Regions from separate parts of the Paenibacillus sp. KS1 genome, predicted to be linked through region 2. Evidence: riboswitches for the same ligand, from Rfam matches in the RefSeq annotation. Region 2 holds a riboswitch; the other holds the start of a gene.

Region 1 (6,110 bases), on a different contig from region 2:
GAGCAGCGAACTCCTCAATCGAGAGTGTTTCCCCTCGGCGATTCGGTTCAATTTGTGCTAAAGCGAGCGCTTCTGTCAGCCTGTCTGTCCCGCATTTGCCGGCATAGCGAGCCTTCAGGTTATTCCAAATCGTCTTGCGACGCTGAGCGAACGAAGCCTGTACAACATCGAATAACAACGACTCATCCTTCACCTGCACAGGTGGAGTCTGTCTCACACGTAGACGGATTACTGCAGACTCTACATTTGGCTGCGGGATGAACACCGTATGCGGTACGGTGCATACAAGCTCCGGCTCTGCAAAATATTGAACAGCCACACTTAAGCTGCCGTAATCCTTGCCTCCCGGCTTCGCTGCCATTCGCTCTGCAACTTCCTTCTGAATCATGACGACGATGTTCTTGAGCGGCAGACGCTCTTCCAGAAGCTTCATCATAATCGGTGTCGTCACATAATACGGCAAGTTGGCAACAACACTTACCCGCTCGACATCTTGGAACTGTTCGCGGAACAATTCATGCAAATCCACCTTCAATACATCCCCATGTACAACATGGACATGCTCATAGGGCTCCAGCACTTCCCCTAATATCGGAAGCAAGCGCTGGTCGATCTCGACTGCTGTTACACGACGAGCGCGCTTAGCGAGCTGCTCCGTAAGCGCACCAATCCCAGGCCCAATCTCCAGGGCACCTGTCACATCATCCAGCTCTGCAGCATCCACAATACGGCGCAAAATGTTCATATCAATTAGAAAGTTCTGTCCTAAGCTTTTCTTAAATGAAAACCCATGCTTGCGTATAATGTCTTTCGTGCGATTCGGTGTTGCAATATCTATTCTCGTCTGCGTCATTCCATCTATTCTCCTTCTGCACATTGTTCCTGCTCGAATTGGTTCAGCTTCCGCAAGGCGTTCTCAAATTCCTCTCGTCCGATCTGGAACACACCGCAGCGCTTGAGCATCTGCTTCGCGTTGCAGTATCCAATGCCCAATATTTCACCTAACTGCCGTCTGCGTTCTGCAGAGCCTGCACGCGTCGTTAATCCCGCTTCGACGAGATCCGTCCACGTCAGCTCTGATGTCATGCTTGGCATCTCGGAGCGAACCTGCTCTAAGGCACGGCGAATCGCTTCTGGCTTTGCATTCTCCACACCAAGATCCCCTTTGGCTATCGCCTCATGTCTAGGCAGGAAAGCGTGTTTGCACCCAGGTACACGTTCTGCTATCGTCTTCCGAATTTTCTCCCCCGCATGATCTGGGTCCGTGAAAATAATAACCCCTCGGCGCTCTTGGGCCAATGCGATGCGTTTTATCGTTGTATCATTAATCGCCGATCCACCTGTCTCAATTGTATCCGCCTCAACGGCACGGTGAATGGCAACGGTATCATCTTTGCCTTCTACAACTATCACTTCGCGTATCAATATGCTTGCTCCTCTCACCACAAGGCTGCTTCCTAATTCCGCATCCTTCTCTTGCTCTCCATTCATAAATAAACAACAAAAGAAGAGGGTGTCCCCTCTTCTTAGCATGACATAAATCATTATTCATTACTATATCCTAATTACACATGGCTGCATACCTTGTGCGTTAGTTCGATTCCGGCTTGACTGGGCCAACCACGTATACGGTGTACCCCTTCTTGCGTCCGAATTTGCTGACCGCCTTCTTGCTGTCGAAGTATACATCGATAATTTTCCCCTTGACCGCGCCACCTGTATCTTCAGCACGTCTGAATCCAATCCCTTCGATATATACCCACCAGCCGAGCGGAATGACCTTCGGATCAACCGCGATAGTACGACCTTCTGATACTATTGCGCCAGATGCCGTCTTCGCACCAGCCGATCCCTCAGATTCCGTATACGCCGTCAGTTGAACGTTCTTCAGCACTTTTTTATAGTTAAAATCTTTGTCGCCACTGGAAACATTGTCAGAATCGTCTTCCTGCGCGTTCACTGACAGAACAGCAACTTCCGGTTCCTTCTTCGTTCCATAGGCTATCACTTGATTCACTTGTTTTGTATGAACGGATTTGTCGACCATCTGCGAATATACGAGCTTACCATCCTCGTACGTTTTCTGTACTTTCTGGACAACCAAGCCTTCTTTTCCATCTTGAACCGTCTTGGTCTTCCCCTTAAGGAGAGTAGCATCTGCCTGCTTCACCACTTGATAAGGAACCTTCACTTTACGCTCTTCCATCTTCTTGCTGACACGGACGATTCGAATATCCATGTTCTTCGAAATAGAGGCACGCTTAGAAGGGAATACCTTATCTTCAGGGTTCACTTGGATTTGCAGCGAACTCAGTGCATCATGCACCGACTTCTTCGTTGTAAATTGTGTTTCTTTCTTCCCATCCGCTGTAATTTGGATAGGCAAAGCGCGTTCAATAATAACTCGATCTCCATCAGCAATTTCTGCATCAAGCGGCTTCGATACTGCATCGTATGCCCCAAGCGCTATCGCATGCTCATCCAAAACATTGCGAAGCGTATCTAGGCGAGTTTCGACTGAACGCTCTTGTCCATCAACGAGCACAGCCACTGTCTTCTTCGTTACATTATACCAAGTCAAGACTGCTATTAATGTGATCACGATTGCTACAGCTGCAATAACGGTGATAACACGCACATTTTCATGCTTCCATCGCAATGCGAGTGACATGCTGGATGATCGGGGTTCATGGGTTTCGTTGTTCACGATCTGTCCCATTTCTCGGTCCTCCTTACATAGTCCCGCCGTCGAGTGCTCTGCATGATTCCATCTGACGCGACTATTTCAAGAATGTTTACGAGAGACTTCACTTGCCATAAACGAGCATGTAATCGTTCAAGACAATGCTGAAATCTCCGTACCAACGTTTCAGTATTGGCTGCTCCCACCTCCTATTTCTTACACCCTATGACGTCTTTATTCTCATTATTCAAAAAAAGAATGTTTGAGAGTAAACAAAAGAAGCCCTTCGTAAGAGGAGACTCTTTCGCGGCTTCCGTAATAGAAACCCAAACGTCAACAGTGTATAGGACGCGAGGAACCCTCTCTCGGTACGCTGACGAGGTTAGCTGTCGGGTTCGGGCTTGAGAGTCGCCCTATCGGAACCAACCGGCTCATGGCTCGGTCGTCCCTAATTCACCCCAAGGAATTAATCCGTGTGAATGAACATGTACTCATGTCATGTCGTTCACACTCTGGTTCCCCCGCTCTCCACTTCATGGAGATTAAGCGATACTGAATTAGTTGGAACAATATTGAATTGTGTAATAACATCTGTGAGAAATCATATCGTGTTTGCAATCTTCTTGTAAAGACAGTAGCAATTCCGTTTTTCGCGAAAAATGGTTAAAAAAATGTAACTTAATCCGTTTTTCATAATGAAATCCACTTATTTTATGGCCGATGTCTTTTTTTCACTTGTTTTTGGCCCGTTTTCACGCGATGTCAAAACATGTCATTGCATTTTGGGTCGTCATTCTGCAAAATTCTTCAAATTCCATACCTTTCAGCTCTGCTGCAACCTCTGCAACAAGACGAACATATGCGGACTCATTGCGCTTGCCTCGGAACGGATGAGGAGTCAAATAGGGGGAATCCGTCTCCACAAGCAATCGATCATTCGGAACCTTAACAAGTACTTCTTTCGGCTGTTTTGCATTTTTGAAAGTAACAGGTCCTCCAAATGAAAGGTAGAAGCCCATATCCAGGCACATCTTCGCTGTTTCCCAGCTACCTGAGAAGGAGTGCATGATGCCCCCTACTTCGTGAGCCTTCTCCTCGCGCAAGATGCGGATTACATCTTCGTGCGCTTCACGATTATGAATAATGATCGGCATCTTCAATTCTCGCGCCAACCCAATTTGCTCGCGGAATACACGGTGCTGAACATCCTTCGGAGACGTATCCCAGTGATAGTCCAGTCCGATCTCGCCAATCGCCACAACCTTTTCATGCTCCGTTAGCTTGGCGATCCAGTCTATATCCTCCGGCTTCATCGTTATCGCATCTACCGGATGCCAGCCCACGGCTGCATAGATAAAATCATATTTCTCTGCCAGCGCCATCGTCGTCGGGATCGTCTCTCGATTGAACCCGATATTAACCATACGGGTCACCCCTTGTTCAACGGCCCGTGCGATAACCTGATCGCGATCCTCGTCAAAATTGCTGCTGTCTAAATGCGTATGTGTATCAAATAACACGTTTATGCGCTCCTTTTTCTTTCTTGTAAAGTCGATCTAATGATTGCGGCGTATAAACATACGCCTTGTATCTTCCGTAAGGTGATTCGAGACTTCCAGAAGCTTGTCCATTGGGAAATAGATATAGTGTTTTCCACGGCGAATGCCGCTAATGGAACGTACAATATCCGATTTCTTGGACAGCTCTACAATTTGCTGATCCCGCCCCCATAGCATAATATGTTGCTGTGAACGGGCATCTCCCTTTCGATATACATCATAGGGCTTGTCGAAGGGAGAATCGAACATAAGTTCATAGTTCGGATCAAGCCCAATCTGCGACCACTCTGCCCGCAATCGTTCCTGTAAATCTTCATCCATCTGTTCGACTTCAATATATTTATATAGTTTACGCTCCATGAATCGTTGGCACAAGTCAACGAGACGTCCATCCTTCTCCCTTGTCCACTGCATGAATGCGGTCTGCACAAATGCCTCATCCATTTGGACATATTGTTCCGTCGTAATCGTTCCTTCAAATAAAGCATCTAGAGGAGAGAGGAAATATTGAAAAGTATATCCACCCAAATATAATTCTTTGGCTCTTTTGAAAATTAGGCGCAGCAACATCTCCGAGCTTCGGGTTACAGGATGGAAGTAGACTTGCCAGTACATCTCATATCGAGCTAGCAAGTAATGCTCTACTGCGTGCATGCCGCTCTCTTTGACTACGATCCGATCCTTAAGCGGGCGCAGCACCCTTAGAATACGATCGATATCGAATGTACCGTAATTAACACCGGTAAAGTATGCATCCCGCAATAAATAGTCCATACGATCCGCATCAAGGGAGCCGGATACCAAATTCACGACAATCGGCCGCTCATATGTCTTGCGAATCACTGATGCCACCTTGGTTGGGAGCTGTGGATCTACTTGTCTCAGCACGCGATTGATATCGGTATCTTCTATTATAATGCGGTATGTCCAATCTTCATGAAACATATCGAAGGCCTCTTCAATGGAATGAGAGAATGGTCCATGGCCCACATCATGAAGCAGTGCAGCACATAAGGCGACCAGCCTCTCTTCTTGCGGCCAGTCCTCGTATTGGTTTCGTTCAAATTGGGAAATAATTCGCCGAGTAATCTCGTATACGCCCAGAGAATGAGAAAAGCGGCTATGCTCTGCCCCGTGGAATGTTAAATAGGAGGTTCCTAATTGACGAATGCGGCGGAGCCGCTGGAATTCCCTTGTGTTAATCAAATCCCAAATTGTTCGATCTTGAACATGCACATAATTGTGAACCGGATCCTTGAACACTTTTTCCTCTAATAACATTGAAAATCACTCCTTTCGATTCGAACCTTTTCGACATAGTCTGCCTTATTGTCGAAAAGATTTGGTTTATTCTTGTTTCTGTTTATTTTTGCATAAAAAATACCATACGAGTGTAAAAGTGTACGCTACGTCGTTAAAAACAGCTTAATATAAGCTAAAAAAAACCTAAAATCCATAAATTAGCACGCCAAGTATACATTTTTTAGGTTGACTAATTTGGGAATGGTTGGTACGATAAGAATCAGCCAAAAAGAATTTTGTCGAAATATGACATTTCATGCTAAAGCAAAGAGGAGAGCGTTGAACTATGATGAAGTCCACTGGTATCGTCCGTAAAGTAGATGAACTAGGTCGTGTCGTCATTCCGATCGAGCTTCGCCGCACCCTTGGTATCGGTGAAAAGGATGCGCTAGAAATTTACGTTGACGGAGAGCGCATCATGCTTAAGAAATATGAACCAGCATGCATCTTCTGCGGCAATGCAGAGAACGTTACATACTTTAAAGGAAAAATTGTTTGTCACGAATGTATATCAGAAATACCACAACCTGTGACAAAATAAAAAAAATAGGTTATAATAGCTCTAA
Region 2 (6,110 bases):
TTGCAGAAGCTTTGGCAATGACTGTGCGCTGTAACCGGGACGCCCTTATAGTCAGTCGTAATCACGGCCATCTTCGTCACTAAGGATAGCGAGTCTTGCAGCTGCTGCCATTTTTCCATATCGATGATGCTCTCTAAGCTAAAACGGGAACTCACGATGACTCATTCTCCTTTTGTTCGCGTGGCTAAATTATAGCATAATTTTCGGGTTGGATGACAAGATAATACCATTCGGCGTACAAATGATAAGAAAATCCGATAAGATAGCGCTTTATTTCGCAATAATAGTTCAATGATCTAGTTCATTGACGGTTCTATAATAAACATATAAATAGCACAGAGGAGGCATTTAATCATGAGAAAAGCGTTTATCAGCCCAGCCAAATATGTACAAGGTGAAGATGAACTTTATAACCTGGGTTATTTCATTCGAACATTCGGAGATTCTGCTCTTCTGATCGCTCATCCAGATGATGTGCAGCGTGTAAAGCATAAGCTTGAACATACAATGAATAAATACAAAGTTACGTTAGTTGAGAGCGGTTTCACTGGAGAGTGCTCGCGTCAAGAAGTAAAACGACTACAACAGCTTGCGATTGAACATAATTGCTCATGTACAATTGGACTTGGCGGTGGCAAAGCGATTGATACGGCCAAATGTGTGGCAGAAGGGGAAGCGCTCATTATCGTTCCAACTATTGCAGCAACTGATGCGCCAACTAGCCATTCCGCGGTGATGTACACGCCTGAAGGGGAATTTGACGATTATGCTTATTTCAAGCAAAGTCCTAGTGTGGTCATGATTGATACGACTGTCATTGCGAATGCGCCAACGCGCTTCCTCGTAGCAGGCATGGGAGATGCGCTCTCCACTTACTTCGAAGCACGTGCAACAGCAAGCTCTTATTCGAATGTAAATGCAGGACTGCCTTGTGGTGCAATGGGAGGAGTAGCACCTGCCAGAGGTACGAAAGCTGCACTCGCACTTGCGAAGTTGTGCTACGAAACCTTGCTTGAAGACGGTGCGAAGGCGAAGATGGCTTGTGATGCGAACTTGGTAACGCCTGCACTGGAGAACATTGTGGAAACGAATATTCTGTTGTCTGGATTAGGGTTCGAGAGCGGCGGATTGGCCGCAGCTCATGCCATCCACAATGGATTAACTTCACTTGAAGGCACTCACTCTTATATGCATGGCGAGAAGGTAGCCTTTACAACATTGGTGCAGCTTGTCCTTGAGAATGCAAGCGCAGCAGAAATGAACGAGGTATTGGAATTCTGTGTAAGCATTGGTCTTCCGGTATGCTTGGCTGATCTCGGTGTAACAAGTGTTACGAACGAAGAATTACAGGCAGTTGCACAGAAGGCGTGCATCCCTGAAGAATCTATCCACTCCATGCCGTTCCCAGTCACAGAAGAGATGGTCGTATCGGCGATTCGAGTGGCTGATATGATGGGTCAACAATTCAAAGACCAGAAGGACGTGTAAGGAATGAAAAAAATACTGAATCAACCGGAAACTTTGGTTCGGGAAATGTGCAACGGTATGGTGCTTGCACATCCGGAACTGGAGTTCATCAGCAAATACAAGATTGTCAAGAAAAAAATCGTGAATGAGAACAAGGTTACGTTGATCAGTGGCGGAGGAAGCGGTCATGAACCAGCTCACGCTGGATTTGTTGGACAAGGCATGCTCGATGTAGCTGTATGCGGTGATGTATTTGCATCCCCATCACAAATTCAAATTTATCAAGCATTAAAGGCCTCTGCAAGCAAGAAGGGAACGCTGCTCATAATTAAGAACTACAGTGGCGACATTATGAACTTCAAAAATGCGTCGCATCTAGCCACAGAAGACGGAATTCAGGTCGATTATGTCAAAGTGGACGACGATATAGCTGTAGAGGACAGTCTATACACGGTTGGCCGCAGAGGTGTTGCAGGGACAGTGCTCGTTCATAAGATTGCAGGTGCGGCCGCTGAAGAGGGCTTGGAGCTTGCAGAAGTGAAGGCGATTGCCCAGCACGCGATCGACAACACAAGAAGTATTGGATTCGCGCTTACCTCATGCACAGTTCCAGCGAAAGGAACACCAACGTTCCAGTTGAATGACGATGAGATCGAATATGGCGTAGGAATTCATGGGGAGCCTGGCATTCGCCGAGAGAAGATCGCTTCTGCTAACGAACTGGCGAAGAAAATGGTTGCGGATTTGTTCCGTGACATGAAGATTACAGCAGGCTCGGAGCAGGAGCTAGCCGTGCTGATTAACGGATTTGGCGGATCCCCGCTGCAAGAATTGTACTTGCTGGCGAACGCCGTAGTTCGGGAGATTCATGCACAACAAATTACTCTTGTCAAAGTATTCGTAGGCAACTACATGACAAGTATCGATATGGCTGGCGCGTCGGTGTCGGTTATCCGCTTGGATGAACAGCTTAAGCATTACCTCGAAGCAAGCTGCAATACACCGGCGTTGCAGGTGAGTGGTTCATTTGAACCAATCCATCCTGAGGAGATGTCCGAAGCAGGAACTGCGAGCCAAGAGGTATCTTTCACAGTAGAGACGGACGAGTCCTTCTCGAAGGTCGAACATAATGTGTTCACGGTTAATAACCTGATCTATCTAACAGACAAGATGAGTGAAATCATCATTGAAAATGAGGTTCCATTCTGCGATTTGGATTCACATGCAGGTGATGGCGACTTCGGTATGAGTGTGGCGAAGGGCTTTAAGCAATTGAAAAGAGAATGGCATGACATCATTGCACATCATTCAGACAACTTGGGCAACTTCCTCCATGCTTGCTCATTAGTTATTATGGAGCATTGCGGCGGCGCTTCCGGCCCAATCTGGGGTTCAGCATTCCGTGCAGCCAGCAAGTTCGCGGGCGAACGCGTAGAATTGTCCGTTTCTGAATTTGCACAAATGATGCAAGCCGTTGTTAAAGGCATTCAAGACACGGGCGAGCGCTCCTTCGGAAGAGGAGCTGTAGTTGGGGATAAGACACTTGTCGATGCACTGGCACCATTTGCAGATGCGTGGGTGCAAAGTGCGGCTGAGGGCGATGACGTGAAGACTGCTTCTGTGAAAGCGGCAGAGGCTGCTGTTCAAGGTGCAAAGTATACAGAGACAATTGTAGCTCGTATGGGAAGAGCGGGGACGGTTGGCGAACGGAGTCTTGGCTATCCTGATGCTGGTGCCTATGCGCTTGGTGTGATTTTCACAGCGTTGTCCCAAGTGATCAAGTAAGAAGCGAGCGGATTAGGAATAGATCAATTTCCGACCAAATGGAATACTAGAAAAGTAGAACCGGAGTGCAGTCTAGCATACTCCGGTTCTTTTTGTTTGGAAGATATTATAATTAATTACAATATATTTGAAATGATCTCCTGTATTATCCGTGTTAGGATCGGAAACGTACCACAAAACAAGCCGAAGCTCATCAGAGCGCGGGGGAACCGATTCATTGGGGTGAAGTCGTGTAGCGACAGGGGAGTCCACTTTAACCCGAACCCGACAGCTAACCTCGCAGGCTGCAAAGGGAGAGATGTACAGGATGAAGAAGACATTTAAGAAAGTTGTAATTACAAGTGCGATTGCATTGGCACCGGTTATGGCGGTAAACTCTGCTATGGCAGCACCCGTTAGCCCAGTGCAACAGCCGAATCCGATGATGAACTCGAATTGTTCAAACCTGGGTATGAATATGGATCTCAATAGTATCTTCCAAGATAACTCGGAATTGAAGCAAATCTTGTCCAAATGGATGGAAGCCATTCAAAAAGAAATTGGGAACAAGCCAATCGTTCCGCCTCCAGTTCAAAAACCAGAGGTGGACAAGCCGGTAGTAAATAAACCTGAGGTTGAAAAGCCAGAAGCAAACAAACCTGAAGTTGAGAAACCTGAGGTAGAGAAGCCAGAAATCGAGAAACCTGAAGTTGAAAAGCCTGAGGTTAACAAACCAGAAGTAAACAAACCAGAAGTAAACAAACCAGAAGCTGAAAAACCAGTAACACCTGGTGAAAATAAACCAACTGCGCCACAAGACAACAACAATGCGAACAGTGACTTCGCTAGCCAAGTTATCGATTTGGTGAACCAAGAACGTGCGAATGCTGGTTTGCAGCCATTGAAATCCGATGCACAATTGAACAAAGTTGCGATGATCAAGGCGAAAGATATGAATGATAACAACTACTTTGACCATCAATCTCCAACACTTGGCTCCCCATTCGATCTGATGAGAGCACAAGGTGTCAATTTCAATACTGCTGGCGAGAACATTGCCAAAGGCCAACGTAATCCGCAAGAAGTAATGAACGCATGGATGAACAGCGATGGACACCGTAAGAACATCCTGAACTCCAGCTTCACTTCCATCGGTGTTGCATACTACAATGGCGTGTGGGTACAATCATTCACAGGCTAACGAGTTAAGTATGTAGATATCACATCAAGAACCTGCAGGTAAGTGCAGGTTCTTTTTTTTGTATTTAATCAGGCGCTCTACAAGAGAATAACGAGGAAATTAACAGAAATGAAGCTGATCTTATATGTCTCTGTTAAAGACCGGATTCAGTTTCTTTTCAATGTTATACCAATTGTGCCATTCTGTTGTTGGAACGATGAATTCTCTCATTGCTGCACGCATCCATACAGATCGAGCAAAATTTTTAACATTTATGCGTCTACAGCGATGAATCACTTTGTCTTCATTGGGCAGCTCAACCTGCATAAGCCACGCGCAATAGGACGTGAACGACAACTTATTAAGCTCAAGCATTGACACGACGGCTGTCGCCATGCGTTCATCTTCCTCTGTTCGCAAGATATGATTCGCATGAAGAAGCATGTGCTCAATGGCACTGAGAAGCTTCTTGCATTCCTCTGGGCCAATGTGTGGACTGCGTACACAAGCAGCCATGACATCTGCGATGTGAGCTGGAGCATGAGCCCATCCCTTAACTTCTACATAATCGCGATAATCGTTCTCCTGCATGCAATAATCAACAACTCGCTTCGCAATGTGTTCATATAAAGGCTTGCTTATATAAGGCTGTTGTTCATCACGCTTCAGAAGCAGTGCGAGTAAGAGGGCGGAGAATGTACGTTGGAAGACCGAATCGTTCTCAGCAGTCCCAATTCCTTTGAAAAGCATTTGGTCTGATAACGTCTGATGAAGAAGCTCTGTTAGTTGTCCAGCGGTCAGGATTTTTTGTGTAATAAGCCATTCATACAATATCCCGTATGCAAGATCATCCCTCAATTCAGGATCTGTAGAGCCAAGTAGGCTGACTACTTGTTGTACGGCTTCATATTGTTCGATTTCTGTTGGTAGCTCATATTGATGATCCATAATTGAGCGCAGCTGCTGCTTGTCCATGAAATGAATCCCCCCATTAAAGATGTTTAGGTATTTGTATTCGCTAATGAATAATCATAAAAAGAATGAGATGATCATTTTAACATGATAGGAAAGAAATGTATATGTAGACGAATGGTAGAAACGAACGAAATCATGGTTTCTAGCAATACGGTATAGTTAGCAATTAAGGAGGGAATGAATAAGAAACCCCCTGAACATAATCGTTTAGGGGGGAGAGATAACTTTATACCCAACCGAAGGCTCTAGCGAGCTGAGCCGTGGCGAAGGTGACAGCTATAGCGATTCCGAGCGGAATAACGGCAGACAATACTGTCCATTTTGTACTTTTCGTTTCTTTATAAATGTTGAATAATGTCGTTCCGCAAGGGTAGTGGAGCAAGGAGAACAGCATCATGTTTAATGCAGTCAACCATGTCCATCCATGCTGCAGGAAGATATCCTTGATGTTCTCCATTCCATCTGCATCAACCATTGCCCCAGAGGACAAGTAGCCCATAAGCAAGATGGGAAGGACAACTTCGTTCGCAGGCAAGCCGAGCAGGAATGCCATAACGATGAATCCATCTAGGCCAATGGCTTGGGCGAATGGATCGAAGAATGAAGCCATATGATTCAAGACGCTGTCGCCGCCTACAAATACGTTGCCAAGAATCCAAGTCAGAACGCCGGCTGGTGCCGCAATAACGACAGCACGAGTCAATACGTTAAGGGATTTGTCACG

The links. A riboswitch is a leader RNA that binds a small molecule or an ion and turns the genes downstream of it on or off. The one in region 2 is predicted to bind cyclic di-AMP.
Region 1: another riboswitch for cyclic di-AMP. It lies ahead of BBG47_RS13725 (resuscitation-promoting factor); the one in region 2 lies ahead of BBG47_RS07470 (CAP domain-containing protein).

The regions. Positions count from the first base shown of each region.
Region 1 is NZ_MAIS01000035.1:47,512-53,621, forward strand. Features, by position in the region: gene rsmA (16S rRNA (adenine(1518)-N(6)/adenine(1519)-N(6))-dimethyltransferase RsmA) at 1-853, opposite strand, end outside; gene rnmV (ribonuclease M5) at 859-1,425, opposite strand; gene BBG47_RS13725 (resuscitation-promoting factor) at 1,592-2,719, opposite strand; cyclic di-AMP (ydaO/yuaA leader) riboswitch at 3,039-3,242, opposite strand; gene BBG47_RS13730 (TatD family hydrolase) at 3,436-4,203, opposite strand; gene BBG47_RS13735 (HD domain-containing protein) at 4,240-5,523, opposite strand; gene BBG47_RS13740 (AbrB/MazE/SpoVT family DNA-binding domain-containing protein) at 5,831-6,085, shown strand.
Region 2 is NZ_MAIS01000015.1:51,187-57,296, reverse strand. Features, by position in the region: gene BBG47_RS07485 (PocR ligand-binding domain-containing protein) at 1-155, opposite strand, end outside; gene BBG47_RS07480 (glycerol dehydrogenase) at 355-1,488, shown strand; gene dhaK (dihydroxyacetone kinase subunit DhaK) at 1,492-3,252, shown strand; cyclic di-AMP (ydaO/yuaA leader) riboswitch at 3,424-3,553, shown strand; gene BBG47_RS07470 (CAP domain-containing protein) at 3,560-4,432, shown strand; gene BBG47_RS07465 (DUF2785 domain-containing protein) at 4,553-5,386, opposite strand; gene BBG47_RS07460 (nucleoside recognition domain-containing protein) at 5,613-6,110, opposite strand, start outside.